3 regions of the Streptomyces sp. SudanB52_2052 genome follow, and region 3 is predicted to be linked to each of the others. Evidence: riboswitches for the same ligand, from Rfam matches in the RefSeq annotation. Region 3 holds a riboswitch; each other region holds the start of a gene.
The links. Region 3 has a riboswitch for cobalamin ahead of ACSUPV_RS02630 (energy-coupling factor ABC transporter permease). Riboswitches for the same ligand answer to the same signal wherever they lie in the genome.
Positions count from the first base shown of each region.

Region 1: another riboswitch for cobalamin. It lies ahead of ACSUPV_RS13440 (ribonucleoside-diphosphate reductase subunit alpha); the one in region 3 lies ahead of ACSUPV_RS02630 (energy-coupling factor ABC transporter permease).
Region 2: another riboswitch for cobalamin. It lies ahead of ACSUPV_RS31705 (cobalamin biosynthesis protein); the one in region 3 lies ahead of ACSUPV_RS02630 (energy-coupling factor ABC transporter permease).

Region 1 covers NZ_OZ186796.1:3,087,902-3,092,423, reverse strand. Annotated here, with positions in the region: gene ACSUPV_RS13445 (ribonucleotide-diphosphate reductase subunit beta) at 1-599, opposite strand, end outside; gene ACSUPV_RS13440 (ribonucleoside-diphosphate reductase subunit alpha) at 599-2,950, opposite strand; cobalamin riboswitch at 3,073-3,201, opposite strand; gene ACSUPV_RS13435 (GNAT family N-acetyltransferase) at 3,255-3,761, opposite strand; gene ACSUPV_RS13430 (hypothetical protein) at 3,914-4,522, shown strand, end outside.
Region 2 covers NZ_OZ186796.1:7,077,660-7,082,181, reverse strand. Annotated here, with positions in the region: gene ACSUPV_RS31710 (nSTAND1 domain-containing NTPase) at 1-2,749, opposite strand, end outside; cobalamin riboswitch at 3,027-3,147, shown strand; gene ACSUPV_RS31705 (cobalamin biosynthesis protein) at 3,246-4,181, shown strand; gene ACSUPV_RS31700 (cobyric acid synthase) at 4,184-4,522, shown strand, end outside.
Region 3 covers NZ_OZ186796.1:556,083-560,604, reverse strand. Annotated here, with positions in the region: gene cbiQ (cobalt ECF transporter T component CbiQ) at 1-374, opposite strand, end outside; gene ACSUPV_RS02635 (energy-coupling factor ABC transporter substrate-binding protein) at 380-754, opposite strand; gene ACSUPV_RS02630 (energy-coupling factor ABC transporter permease) at 751-1,452, opposite strand; cobalamin riboswitch at 1,483-1,668, opposite strand; gene ACSUPV_RS02625 (serine/threonine-protein kinase) at 1,857-3,281, opposite strand; gene ACSUPV_RS02620 (MDR family MFS transporter) at 3,515-4,522, opposite strand, start outside.

The DNA.
Region 1 (4,522 bases), 2.5 Mb from region 3:
AGGCCGTGCAGCAGGCCCCGGCTGCGGAACCAGTACACGTAGGCGAAGGCGCCGTAGAAGAACAGGCCCTCGATGCACGCGGCGAAGCAGATCAGGTTGAGCAGGAAGCGACGCCGGTCGGCCTGGGACTCCAGCCGGTCGAGCTGCTCCACCGAGTCCATCCACGTGAAGCAGAACTCGGCCTTCTCGCGGATGGACGGGATGTTCTCCACGGCGGCGAAGGCGGCCGCGCGGTCCTCCGGATCGGGGAGGTAGGTGTCGAGCAGCGTCAGATAGAACTGGACGTGCACGGCCTCCTCGAAGAGCTGGCGCGACAGGTACAGGCGCGCCTCCGGGGAGTTGATGTGCTTGTACAGCGTCAGCACCAGGTTGTTCGCGACGATCGAGTCGCCCGTCGCGAAGAACGCCACCAGCCGGCCGATGAGGTGCTGCTCCGCCGGTGACAGCTTGGCGAGGTCGGCGACGTCCGAGTGGAGGTCGACCTCCTCCACGGTCCAGGTGTTCTTGATGGCGTCCCGGTAGCGCTCGTAGAAGTCCGGGTAGCGCATGGGGCGCAGGGTGAGCTCGAAGCCGGGGTCGAGCAGGTTCTGGGTGGTCATCACTGGCAGGCCTCGCAGGACTCGGGGTTTTCCAGGGAGCAGGCGACCGCTTCGGGGTCCGGGGTGGCCTGCACGGGGACGGTGGCCTGGGCGGCGCGGGCGATGCGGGTCGCCGGGCGCGAGCGCAGGTAGTACGTGGTCTTCAGCCCGGACTTCCAGGCGTAGGCGTACATCGAGGAGAGCTTTCCGATGGTCGGCGTCTCCAGGAAGAGGTTCAGGGACTGGGACTGGTCCAGGAACGGGGTCCTGGCCGCCGCCATGTCGATCAGTCCGCGCTGCGGGATCTCCCACGCCGTGCGGTAGAGCGCGCGGACGTCCTCGGGGATCCAGGCGAAGCCCTGCACCGAGCCGTTGGCCTCGCGCAGCGCCTCACGGGTGCGGGCGTCCCACACGCCGAGCCGCTTGAGCTCGTCCACCAGGTACGAGTTGACCTGGAGGAACTCGCCGGACAGCGTCTCGCGCTTGAACAGGTTGGACACCTGCGGCTCGATGCACTCGTACACGCCCGCGATGGAGGCGATGGTGGCCGTCGGGGCGATGGCGAGGAGCAGGGAGTTGCGCATGCCGGTCGTGGCGATCCGCTCGCGCAGCGCCGCCCAGCGCTCCGGCCAGGCCGGCTCCACGTCGTAGTGGTCGGGGTGCAGCACGCCCCGGGCCGCACGGGTCTTCTCCCAGGCCGGCAGGGGGCCGTTGCGCTCGGCGAGGTCGGCGGAGGCCTCGTAGGCGGCGAGCATGATGCGCTCGGCGATCCGCGTGGACAGGTCCTTCGCCTCGGGCGAGTCGAAGGGCAGTCGCAGCTGGAAGAAGACGTCCTGGAGGCCCATCGCGCCGAGTCCGACCGGACGCCAGCGGGCGTTGGAGCGGCCCGCCTGCTCGGTGGGGTAGAAGTTGATGTCGACGACCCGGTCGAGGAACGTCACGGCCGTGCGGACGGTCTCGTCCAGCCGCTCCCAGTCGATGTCCCCGCCGGTCACGAACGCGCCGAGGTTGACCGACCCCAGGTTGCAGACCGCCGTCTCGCCGTCGCTGGTGACCTCCAGGATCTCCGTGCAGAGGTTGGAGGAGTGGACGACGTGGCCCGGCTCGGCCGTCTGGTTGGCGGTGCGGTTGGCGGCGTCCTTGAAGGTCATCCAGCCGTTGCCGGTCTGCGCGAGGGTGCGCATCATGCGGCCGTACAGCTCGCGCGCGGGCAGCGTCTTCTTCGCCAGGCCCTTGGCCTCGGCGGCCCGGTAGGCGGTGTCGAACTCCTCGCCCCACAGGTCGACCAGCTCGGGCACGTCCGCGGGGGAGAACAGCGACCACGGGGCGTCGGCGTTCACACGGCGCATGAACTCGTCCGGCACCCAGTGCGCGAGGTTCAGGTTGTGCGTGCGGCGGGCGTCCTCGCCGGTGTTGTCGCGCAGCTCCAGGAACTCCTCGATGTCGGAGTGCCAGGTCTCCAGGTAAACGGCGGCGGCGCCCTTGCGGCGGCCGCCCTGGTTCACGGCGGCGACCGAGGCGTCCAGGGTCTTCAGGAACGGGACGATGCCGTTGGAGTGGCCGTTCGTGCCGCGGATCAGCGAACCCCGGGCGCGGATGCGGGAGTAGGCGATGCCGATGCCCCCGGCGTGCTTCGACAGGCGGGCGACCTGGTGGTAGCGGTCGTAGATGGAGTCCAGCTCGTCCTTGGGGGAGTCGAGGAGGTAGCAGGACGACATCTGGGGGTGCCGGGTGCCGGAGTTGAAGAGGGTGGGGGAGGAGGGGAGGTAGTCGAGGCGGCTCATCAGCCGGTAGAGCGCCGCGACTTCGTCCACGGCCCGTGCGGTGTCGTCCTCGGCGAGGCCGCTCGCCACGCGCAGCATGAAGTGCTGGGGCGTCTCGATCACCTTGCGGGTGATCGGGTGCCGGAGCAGGTAGCGGCTGTGCAGCGTGCGCAGGCCGAAGTAGCCGAAGCGGTCGTCGGCGGCGGTGTCGATCAGGGCGTCGAGCCGGGCCGCGTGCAGCCGGACGAACTCGGCGGTGCGGTCGGCGATGAGGCCCTCGCGGTGGCCGACCGCGACGGACCCGGTGAAGGACGTGACGCCCTGGGAAGCGGCCTCCTCGCGGATGCCGATGGTCAGCAGCCGGGCGGCCAGCCGGGAGTAGGCGGGGTCCTCGGAGATGAGGCCGGCGGCCGCTTCCGTCGCCAGCTCGCGCAACTCCGCCGCGTCCGCCCGCGCGGACCGGCCGCGCAGCGCGGCGGCGGCGACCCGGCCGGGGTCGGCGTCGGGGAGGTCGGCGGTCAGCTCGGTCAGGGTCCGCAACAGCGCGGCACCGGGAGCGTCGTGCGCTTCTTCGGCGGCTGAGACCGGATCGGCTGGCGCGATGGTCACGTGGGGCTCTCCCTCGCTCGGCAGGGGGCCTCGCCGAGGGCAGGGGGCGGCACACGAGCGCACGCGGCGTCGCGTCCACCGGCCCATTCCACGAGGCCCGGACGTCAGGCACACCGGCCGGATGGCCGGGCGCGCTGTCGGCAGGTCCTCGGACTGACGCCCATACCCGTGGAAACAGGCATGGGTACACCGTTGCGGGACAGTTCCGGATTCGCACCGGATTCCCCTGCGGCGACAGCGAGCATGAGCATACATCTTGTGCCGGGTGAGGATCACGCCCCTATATGTTGTGTCGTGGATGACTTCAGAGCGTCAACTCGTAGGTGAGCAGCGTGATGTCGTCCAGGTGCGGGACCGGGTTCCAGTCCCGCTCCGGGGTGCGGACGAAGCCCAGACGTTCGTAGATGCGGTGGGCGGAGCGCATGGTGCGCTGGGTGGACAGCACGATCCGGACGCAGCCCTCCGTGGCCCGTGCCCGGTCGACGCACGAGCGGACCAGGGCCTCGCCGACGCCCCGGCCGCGGGCCGCGCGGGAGACGGCGAGCATCCGGATCTCGGCCTCGCCCGGGCGGGCTATGTCGGCCATGGGGCCGCCGGAGGGTACGAACGTGACGCCGCCGAGCAGTTCGTCGCCCCGGAGCGCGACCAGGACCTCGGCGGCGGCCGCGCGCTTGGCCACGTCCTTCAGCTCGCCGAGGTACTCGTCGTTCTCGCCGAAGTCGAGCAGGCCGTCCTGGAGGTAGGCGTGGGCCGTGATGTCGCCGAGGGGTCCGTACTCGCGGGGTTCCGCCGGCCGGATGACGATGTCCATGGGCCGAGTGTGCCGGAGCGGAGTGACCGCGGACCCCGGGTTTTCCGCGGCCGGCGGCCGGGTTGCGGGGGAGCCGGGAGTGATTCCATGGAAGTAGGCGTCGGCGCCCGTGGTCCTCCGTCCGAGAACGGCTCTCGGAAGGGGAGTTCACCATGACCAGGGTCGTCCGTCACACCCCGGGCAAGGAGCGGCCGCGGAACGCTCCGATGGCGACGCTGGAGCTGAGACGGGCCTGGAGCCGGGTCAGACACGTCCACATCGGCTACTGGCACAGCCTGACGATCCGTGTGAAGGCCCGCCGCGGCACCCCGCGCCCCAAGAAGTGGCGCCGATGGGTCTCGTACGCCAACGCGACCAGGATGGTGTGGGCGATCGCCGTGCTCGCGGTCCTCGCCTGGTGCGGGGAGGCCCTGTACTCCCTGATCGCGGACGAGCCGACGGGCTTCGCCGACCTGAACAAGACCACGGGATTGGAAACCGTCGTCCGCTTCGTCGGCCCGGTGCTCACCGCCTCGGTCGCCGCCGCCCTCTTCCTGTTCTGCTGGTACAGCTGGATGAAGCGCCGCTACCTCGCGAAGGCGCGCAGACACCCCCGGAGACTGGTGCTCACCGCCGGGTCGGAGATCGCCGAGATCATCGGCTGTGAGGAAGGTCGCCCAGCCGCGCGGCCCCAGGGTCCTGCGGAGGAAGACACCCCACTGGGTCGGCATGCGGGTGGGCGAACTGGACCGTTTCTGGGATGCGATGGCGAGACGTACCCG
Region 2 (4,522 bases), 6.5 Mb from region 3:
CGACCTCGCGGCCATCGCGCACCAGCGCCGCGCCGGCCGCCTCGGGGCCGGGCGGAACGCCCTTCTGGGACGCCGGCACCGTCCGGCCGCTGCGGGCGTCCCAGATCTGGACCAGGGCAGTGGGCTGCCTGCCCTGTCCCGTGCCGCGCGTGCGGTTGACGGCGAGACGCAGCAGCCGACGGCCGTCCGCGGAGAAGTCCAAGGCGGAGGTCTCGACCCGCCCGAGTGCGCCGAGCGCCGGGCTGGAGCGCAGCCACAGCCGCGTCCGCCGCCGTACGTCCCACACCCCCATCGAGCCGTCTTCGGAGGCGATCGCCAGCAGTCGCCCGTCGTCACTGAGTTCCGCCCCTCGGGGGATGCCCGGGGGGATACCCCGGACCGGCCACGGTCGCGCACGCCCCTCGAAGACGCCGCTCCAGACCTGCGCGTGTCCGGCGCCGTCCGGTCCCTGCGATGTCGTCACCACGACGGAGCCGTCCGGTGTCATGTCGAACCCGTGGATCTGTTCCGCCCCTTGCCCCCGGTACCCGTGCACCACGGAGGCACCCATCAGGTAGGCGTCCAGCAGCGCCTGCCTCGCCTCCTTGCCCCGCGCGTTGCGCCAGGCCGCCAGGGCCAGTCGCACGGACGACACCGGGGACACCTCGGCGACAAGGGACGCCTCCTCCGCCAGAGCGCGGGAGGCGATGGCCTGTCCTCGTGCCTCCAGCACCGAACCCCTGCGCCACGCCTCCCCCGCCAGACCACCGGCGAGCAGCGCGAGGATGACCAGCATCGCCGCGGCGAACCGCCAGCGTCGCAGGCCGCGCTGCTCGTGGCGATGGCTGGTCCGGATGTAGTCGTGCTCGGTCCGGGTGATGCCATCGCGGTGGGCCGGGTCCGCCGCCCTTTCCAGCGATGTGGCCAGCATCGTCCCCCGCAGCAGCGCACCTGTCTCCTCACCGGTGTCCTGCCAGTGCGTCAGGGACTGCAGGAGCCGCTCCTGCCACATGCGGAAGTCCCGGGAGTCCTCCAGCCACCGCCGCAGCCGCGGCCAGGACCGGACCAGTTCCTCGTGCGCCAGGTCCACGATCGGTTCGCCGTCGGGACCGTGCGTGATCCTCACGAATCGGGTGCGCGTGGCCAGTGCTTCGGCGGCGGACCGAACCTCGGGAGGCAACGGGGACAGCCGTACCGGCTTCCGGGTGAACCCGTCCGTTTCGTGAGGGCGAGCCAGCTGCGTGAACAGGCTGCGGACCGGCTTCTCGCCGTACTCCGCGATGATCTCGCCGACCCGCTTCTCGGCATGGGCGGACAGCGCGCCGGCGACCCCGCCCAGGGCCTCGTAGCCCGCGTGGGTGAGTCGGATGCCCTGCTCGTGGGACCAGAGTTCGGTGAGGGCGAACTCCACCATGGGCAGGTGGCCGGGCTCGTCCTCCGCGTCGTCGACGATGCGCTCCGCGAGGCCGGGGTCGAGGGTGAGGCCGGGTACGCGGGACGCGGGGCCTTCGACGGCGCGGAGCAGACCGGTGCGCCCCAGTGGCGCGACGACCTGGGCGCAGTCGCTGAGGACGGCGGCGGTGGCGGGCTCCACGAGGTCGTCGAGGCAGGCGGAGCGGAGGGTGGCGAGGACGCGCAGGCGTTTGTCCTCGGCCGGGACCGAGGCGAGGGCGACGACCAAGGCCAGCAAGGCGCGTGCGGTGGCGGGTTCGGCCACCACGATCTCTTCGAGCTGGTTGAGGAAGAAGACGTGGCCGCGCGGGCCGCAGTGGTTCAGCAGGCGCTGGCCGAGACCGGCCGCCGCCCGGCCTCCCCCGGCGTCCAGGAGGGCCGCGAGCTTCAGGGCGCCGCGTTCCTGGTCGGCCACGCCCTGGTCCGGTTCCAGCAGTGGCGCCAGCGCCCGTGCCAGGGTGAGCGCGGCAGGGGTGCCTGGCAGCGGGCGGATCTCGGAGACGGTGTGGCCCTGGGCGCGCAGGTGCGGCAGCACTCCGGCGCGCACCAGTGAGGTCTTGCCGCTGCCGGAGGGGCCGGCCACCGGTACGACGAGGTGCCGGTCCACCGCGTCGAGCAGCCGTGCCGTCTCCTTCTCCCGGCCGAAGAAGAGCGCGGCGTCCTCCTCCCGGAAGGCGTCGAGCCCTCGGTACGGACAGCGGCGCAGGCCCGGTTGCAGGTCCAAGAGGGCGGCTGCGGGAATGAGGTAGGAGGTGGCGGCCGTACGGCCTCGGTCGGTCGCGACCGTCATGCCGACCACGGCGCCGAGTTCCTCGTCCCAGACGGGTGCCCCGCTGCACCCCGGGGAGATGTGGTGTGCGGTGCCGTCCGCCTCCATGGAGATCCAGCCCTGTCCGACGGCGCCGAGCAGCCGCCCGCCGATCCAGGCACCGTGCTCGGCCGTGGCGGGGAACGCCAGGATGCGGAAGCGGTGGTCCCAGACGTCGCACGCGCCTGCCAGCGGGACCGGCGTGGTGGCGCTTTCGGGCAGGCGCAGCAGTGCGATGTCGCCCGTGCCGTCCGGGGCCACCGGCCGCCAGGCCGATACCGAGGCCTCGTAGGCGACGCCGCCCCGTTGGAGTGGGAACTCGACGGTCACGGGGCGGGTCGGCGCGGAGGTGTCCCGTTCGTCGCTGCACAGGGCCTGCGCCACCACGTGGGCACAGGTGGCCACCGTGCCGGGTGCGACGAGGAATCCCGAGCCGACAGGAGTGCCGTCGGCCGACCGCACGCGGGCCACCGCGGGGCCGAGCCCCTCCGGGAAACGTCCGCGGGTCACCTGGCCGGCTCCGGACGGCGGTCGGTGATGTCCACGAAGACCGGCTCGGCCGCGTCATGCACTGCTCTGCCCTTTCCGTACGCGTATCCCCCTGTGCGAGGTATTGGAGGGTTCGGGTCGGGCGGGTGCAAGCCGGTCGCCGGAACACGACCCGCACAGGGGAATTCGCCCCGACTCGGTCCCGGGAGCGAGGCGGGGTGCTAGTGGTGTGGGGTTCTCCACACTCTCCCCGCGCAGGTCAAGGGCAAGTTGACGGCGGTTCGCGGCCGTGGTGGACTTCCGGAGCCAGTACGGCGGCAGGAGAGGAAGCCGGTGTGAGTCCGGCGCGGTCCCGCCACTGTCACCGGGGTAGCCATCCCCCGGGAGCCAGGAACTCTCACCGCCGGTCTCGTCGAACCAGGGCGTGGACACCCTGAGTGAGGACATATCGCCATGCGCGGCTGCCGATCGAGGTTCAGTACCCCACCCCTGCCTGCCCTGTTGGCCGGCTGAGCCCATGGGTGCCGGTCGCGTCTTCGCGTACGGCGCCGCCGCCGGCCTGATCGGTGACCTGCTGCTCGGCGACCCCCGCCGGGGGCATCCGGTCGCCGTGTTCGGGCGGGCCGCGGGTGCCGTGGAGCGGGTGTTGTGGCGGGACCACCGCGGGTGGGGCGCGCTGCACGCCGGGGTGTGCGCGGGAGGCGCCGTCGCGCTGGGGGCCGTCGCCGAGCGTGCGGTGCGGTCCTCCGCCGTCGCCTCCGTCGCGCTCACCGGTGCGGCCACCTGGGCCGTCGTCGGGGGGACTTCACTCGCCCGTGAGGCGCGGGCCGTCGGGCGTGCCCTGGAGGCGGGGGACGTGGAGGCGGCCCGAGCGCGGCTGCCGCATCTGTGCGGGAGGGACCCGCAGGCCCTCGACGCCGACGGGATAGCCCGGGCCGTGGTCGAGTCCGTCGCCGAGAACACCTCCGACGCGGTCGTGGGAGCGCTGGTGTGGGGGGCCGTGGGCGGGGTGCCGGGGCTGCTCGGGTTCCGGGCCGTCAACACCCTGGACGCCATGGTCGGGCACAAGTCGGCCCGTTACCGGCGCTACGGGTGGGCCTCCGCGCGTCTCGACGACCTCGCGGGCTGGCCGGGGGCGCGGCTGACCGCCGTGCTCGCGGTGCTGGCCGGGCCGGATCCGCGCGGGGCCGTGCGCGCCTGGCGGGCCGACGCGGCGAAGCACCCCAGTCCCAACGCCGGGCCCGTGGAGGCCTCGTTCGCGGGGGCGCTCGGGGTGCGGCTGGGCGGGACCCTGTCGTACGGCGGGCGGGTGGAGCACCGGCCCGTGCTGAACACCGGCGGGCGGGCCGTCGTCCGGCGCGATGTCGAACGGGCCGTGCGGCTCTCGCGGCGCGTCACCTGGCTGGCGCTCGGGGTGTGCGCCGGCGTGCGGTTGCTGAAGAGGGGGAAGTGAGCATGAGCGGTGGGCTTCTCGTCGCCGGGACCACCTCCGACGCGGGCAAGAGCGTCGTGACGGCCGGGATCTGCCGGTGGCTGGTGCGGCAGGACGTCAAGGTCGCGCCCTTCAAGGCGCAGAACATGTCCCTGAACTCGTTCGTGACGCGGGAGGGCGCCGAGATCGGGCGGGCGCAGGCCATGCAGGCCCAGGCCTGCCGCGTCGAGCCGACCGCGCTGATGAATCCCGTGCTGCTCAAGCCCGGGGGCGAGCAGAGCAGTCAGGTCGTGCTGCTGGGCAGGCCGGTGGGTGAGCTGAGCGCGCGCGGCTACCACGGCGGGCGGCAGCAGAAGCTGCTC
Region 3 (4,522 bases):
ATCGGCGTGGTGAAGGCGAACAGCAGCACGCCCAGGGAGGCCGCCGAGGTGCGCAGCAGCAACTCCCCGGCCCGCACCGGCCCGTCACCGGCGAGGGAGACGAAGCCCTCCGGCCCACCGACCTGGACGAGCAGGGGGAGCGCGCCGGTCACGCAGAAGCCGAGCGGCACCCGGTAGGCCCGCCACAGCCGTCGGCCGGGCACACCGGCCGGCCCCAGCAGCAGGGACAGTGCCGCCACGAGCACCAGGGCCGCGCCCGGCCAGGGCGGCAGCGAGATCGCCAACACGGTGAGGCCGAGTCCGAGCACGGCCTTGTCCACGGGGTGGCGGCGGCGCCAGCGGCTGCTGTGCGCCGCCGCGTCGATCGGCAGCACGCGGCTCAGGCCCCGTCGGCCGGGGACTTTCCGGGGACGCCCACGGCGTCCGCGTCGGCGGCCTGCTGACGGGCCGTGGCCCGTTCCTCGCCCTGGCGCCGGCCGCGCCGCAGGCCGAAGTAGTAGGCGAGGACGCCCGCGCCGATCGCCGCCTGGAGGGCGAACAGCGCCGACTCGATCTCCGCGGACGGCGGCTCGTACAGCGGCGTGAACCAGGGCTCGTAGTCCGGGTCCAGCTCCGTGATCGCCGTCTCCGCCTGGGCGTCGGCGCCGGTGAACGGCTCTTCCTTGTGGTCGCCGAGGCCGAGCGCGAGCGGCAGCACGGCGAGCGCGGCCACGACGAGCAGCAGCACCAGGTTGATCTTCGTGTTCCGGTTCATCGGGCCACCGCCTCCGTCTCGGTCCGCGACCGCTTCCCGGCGAGGAGCACGCCCAGCCGGGTCAGCTCGCCCTTGCTGGACTGCACCAGCAGCCGCATCACGAGGACGGTCAGCAGGCCCTCGCTCACCGCGAGCGGGATCTGCGTGACGGCGAAGATGGAGGCGAACTTGCCGAGCGCGCCGAGGAATCCGCTGCCCGGGTCCGGGAAGGCGAGCGCCAGCTGCACGCTGGTGACGCAGTAGGTGGACAGGTCGGCCACGAACGCCCCGCAGAACACGGCCGCCATCAGCGGCACGTCGTACCGCCGCAGCACCTTGTAGACGGCGTATCCGGCCCAGGGCCCGACGATCGCCATGGAGAAGACGTTGGCGCCGAGCGTGGTGAGGCCGCCGTGCGCCAGCAGCAGCGCCTGGAAGAGCAGGGTGATGGTGCCCAGGACCGCCATGATCGGCGGGCGGAACAGGATGGCCCCCAGCCCGGTGCCGGTGGGGTGGGAGCAACTGCCGGTGACCGACGGCAGTTTCAGGGCGGACAGGACGAACGTGAAGGCGCCGGAGGCACCGAGGAGCAGTGTGCTCTCGGGGTGCTCGCGCACTTCACGGGTGAGCGACCGGACTCCGTGGACGACGAACGGCGCCGACGCGACGCCCCAGGCGACCGCGTGCGCCGGAGGCAGGAAACCCTCGGCTATGTGCATGGCTCAGCAGACCCTCTCCAGCACCTCGTGGATGGTTGACGCGCCTTGGCCGGTCTCCTGGCTGACGGGTACCACCGCCCGTGCTCCGCCTTCCCGGGTCCTTCAGGACCCAGTGGCTGCCCGTGAGGGCCGGAGCCGGACTTCCCGATTCACAGTGGCGAGGGCCGCACCGGCATCACACCGGATTTCCCGTTCACCAAGGCGTGGTGACAATAAGGCCGGGATAAGGGCGATGACAAGCCACGCAGGGGGCGCGTGTGGGGGCGCCCGCTCGCACACCGGCGCATGCCGCCGTGGATCCGCGCGAGACGGGCGGCGCCCCGGGCGCCGGATGGTCCCGCGCCGGCGGCGGTGGTCGCGTACGGCAACGCCACCTCCTCCGCCCGGCTCGCCGGCGGGCCGTGTCAGTCGTTGCCCCCGTCGTCCCCGTCGTCGTCGCCGTCCCCGACCGGCCGGACCTGGCGGGGCTTCTCCTGCCGCGGCTGCTCCGCCTGTTGCGGTGCGTCGGCGGTCGCCTCCTGCGTGGGGGCCGCGGGGCTCGGAGTGGGAGAGGGGGGAGCGGTGGACGGGGACGGAGTCGTGGGCGGAGTGACATCGGCCACGGTGCCGGCGGCCGGAGCCGTGTCCGTGCCCGGGGCGGAGGAGAGGGGCGAGGCGGAACCGCCGGAGGGGGTGGCGGCCGGGCTGCTCGCGGTCGGTGACGCGTCGGGTTCCGTGCCCTCCGTGGCCGTGTTGTCGGGGGAGAACCAGAGCATGCCGGCGAGCATCGCGGCGAGGAAGAGGGCCGCCCCGGCGATCGTCGCGGCCGCCCGCCGCCGGTTGCCGAGGCCGTCGCGGGGCGCGGAGCGGCGCGCGCGCCCGGCGTGGGGCGTGCGGGTGGTGTGCAGGGCGGGGGCGCCCGGCAGTGCGTAGGTGGTGACGCTGCGGGGCTCGGCCGGCGCGTACGGCGCCGGCGCGGAGGACGGCACCGGCGACGCGGCCTCCGGCAGTGGCTCGGGCAGCCCCCGCCAGGCGCCGCCGGCGAACCACTCGGCGGCCTGCTGGGCCGAGGGCCGGTCCTCGGGCTGCTTGGCGAGGAGTCCGAGGAGGTAGCTCTCGAACGCCGGCGGCAGATCCGCGACACCGAGCTCGCGGGGCGGCACCGGGGCGCTGTCGAGGTGCTGGTGGAGGAGCGCGACGGCGGTGTCCGCCTGGAACGGCGGGCGGCCGCTGAGAAGCTGGTAGAGCACGCACCCCAGGGAGTACATGTCGGAGGCGGGCCCCGCGGGCTGCCCCAGGGCGCGTTCGGGCGCGAGGTAGAGGCCGGTGCCCACGATCTGTCCGGTGGCGGTGAGCGCGGCGCCGGGATCGTCGAGGAAGCGCGCGATGCCGAAGTCGCCGATCTTCAGGGTGCCGCCCGCGTCCAGCAGCAGGTTGGCGGGCTTGATGTCGCGGTGGACGATGCCCTGCGCGTGCGCGGCGGCGAGCCCGGCGGCGGCCTGGGCGGCAAGATCGGCCACCCGGCCTGCGGGGAGCGCTCCCGACGCGGCCAGCACCCCGGCGAGGCTGTCGCCCTCGACCAGCTCCATCACCAGGTACAGCCGGTTGTCGTACTCGCCGAAGTCCAGCACACCGACCAGGTTCGGGTGGTTGAGACGCCCGGCGGTCTGGGCCTCCAGGCGGAACCGGGAGGCCGCCGTGGCGTCGGTGTCCTGGGGCAGCAGCAGCTTGACGGCCACCGCTCTGGCGAGCGTCTCGTCGTACGCACGCCAGACCTCTCCCATTCCACCGCGCCCGATCTCAACTTCCAGCCGGTAGCGGCCCGCTAGCAGCACTCGTCCTCGTCTCATGCGTGTGGGAAGGTCGTCGCCGCAGGCCGAACTCCCCGCGTTCGCGCGGGGATTGGTGGGGGGTGCCGCAGCCGACCCAGGATACTGGCGCCGGATGATCAGTGTGCTCCCCGGCGGTGACCCCGCACGGTACGTCCCGGAAAGCCCGGGGGCGCGTTGTCGCTCCCGGGAGTGACGCTCCCGCCCGCGCGGTTGCCGGGCCCGCGTCTGCGGCGTCATCCGAACGACCGGCCCTAGGGGGTGTCCGCGGGGCCCGTCCGCTCCTCCCGGCGCGGCAGCAGCGCCACCGCCAGGGCCGGTACGGCCGCGAGGACCAGCCAGGGCACCGCGGCGGGCAGGTCCGGGTCGAGCAGGGAGCCGGTGGCGGCGCTGCCGACGAGCACGATCAGGCCGGAGACGGAGGACAGCGCACCCATGTACAGGCCGAGCCGGCCCTCCTCGGCGAGGTCGGGGACCCAGGCGCGGGCGGCGGGCACGACCAGCATCTGCCCCACGGTGAGCAGCACGACGAACCCGGCGGCCGGCAGCAGCCCGGCGGTGCCCGTCCACCCGGCGGGGCGGGCGGCGGCCACCACCGCGAAGCCGGACGCGATCAGCAGCAGCCCGGCGGTCATGGAGCGGCGCAGGTCGAGCCGGTCGCCCGCCCAGCGGGTCACCGGGAGCTGGGCGAACACCACGAGCACCGAGGACAGGGCGAACAGCCAGGACAGCGGCGCCTGGGAGCCCGCCGCGCGCTGCACCTCGTCCGGCAGGGCCAGGTACAGCTGGTTGTAGGCGAGCAGGTACGTGCCGTACGCGCAGCACAATGCCAGGAAGCGGCGGTTGCGCAGCAGCGCGCGCACCCCGCCCCGCTCCCGGACGCGGACCCGGCCCGGGATGTGCTGCGGCATCAGCCACAGGTGCCCGGCGAGGACGAGCACGAAGACCGCGGCGCCGGCCAGGCACGCGGTGCGGAAGTCGACGGCGAGCAGCAGCGCGCCGAGCAGCGGTCCGACGAAGGCCCCGGCCTGCCCCGCCACGCTGAACAGGGCCAGCACCCGCGTGCGCGAGCCGTGCCCCTCCTCCTCCCAGACCACCGCCTGGCGGGCCACCTCGGACTCCACGGCGGGGGAGAACAGCGCGGCGGCGAAACCGATCACCAGCACCGCCCCGATCACGGCCCAGGTCGCCTCCGCGTACCCGAGCCACGCGAACCCGGCGATGCGCAGCACGCAGCCGGCCAGCACGACCGGCCGCACGCC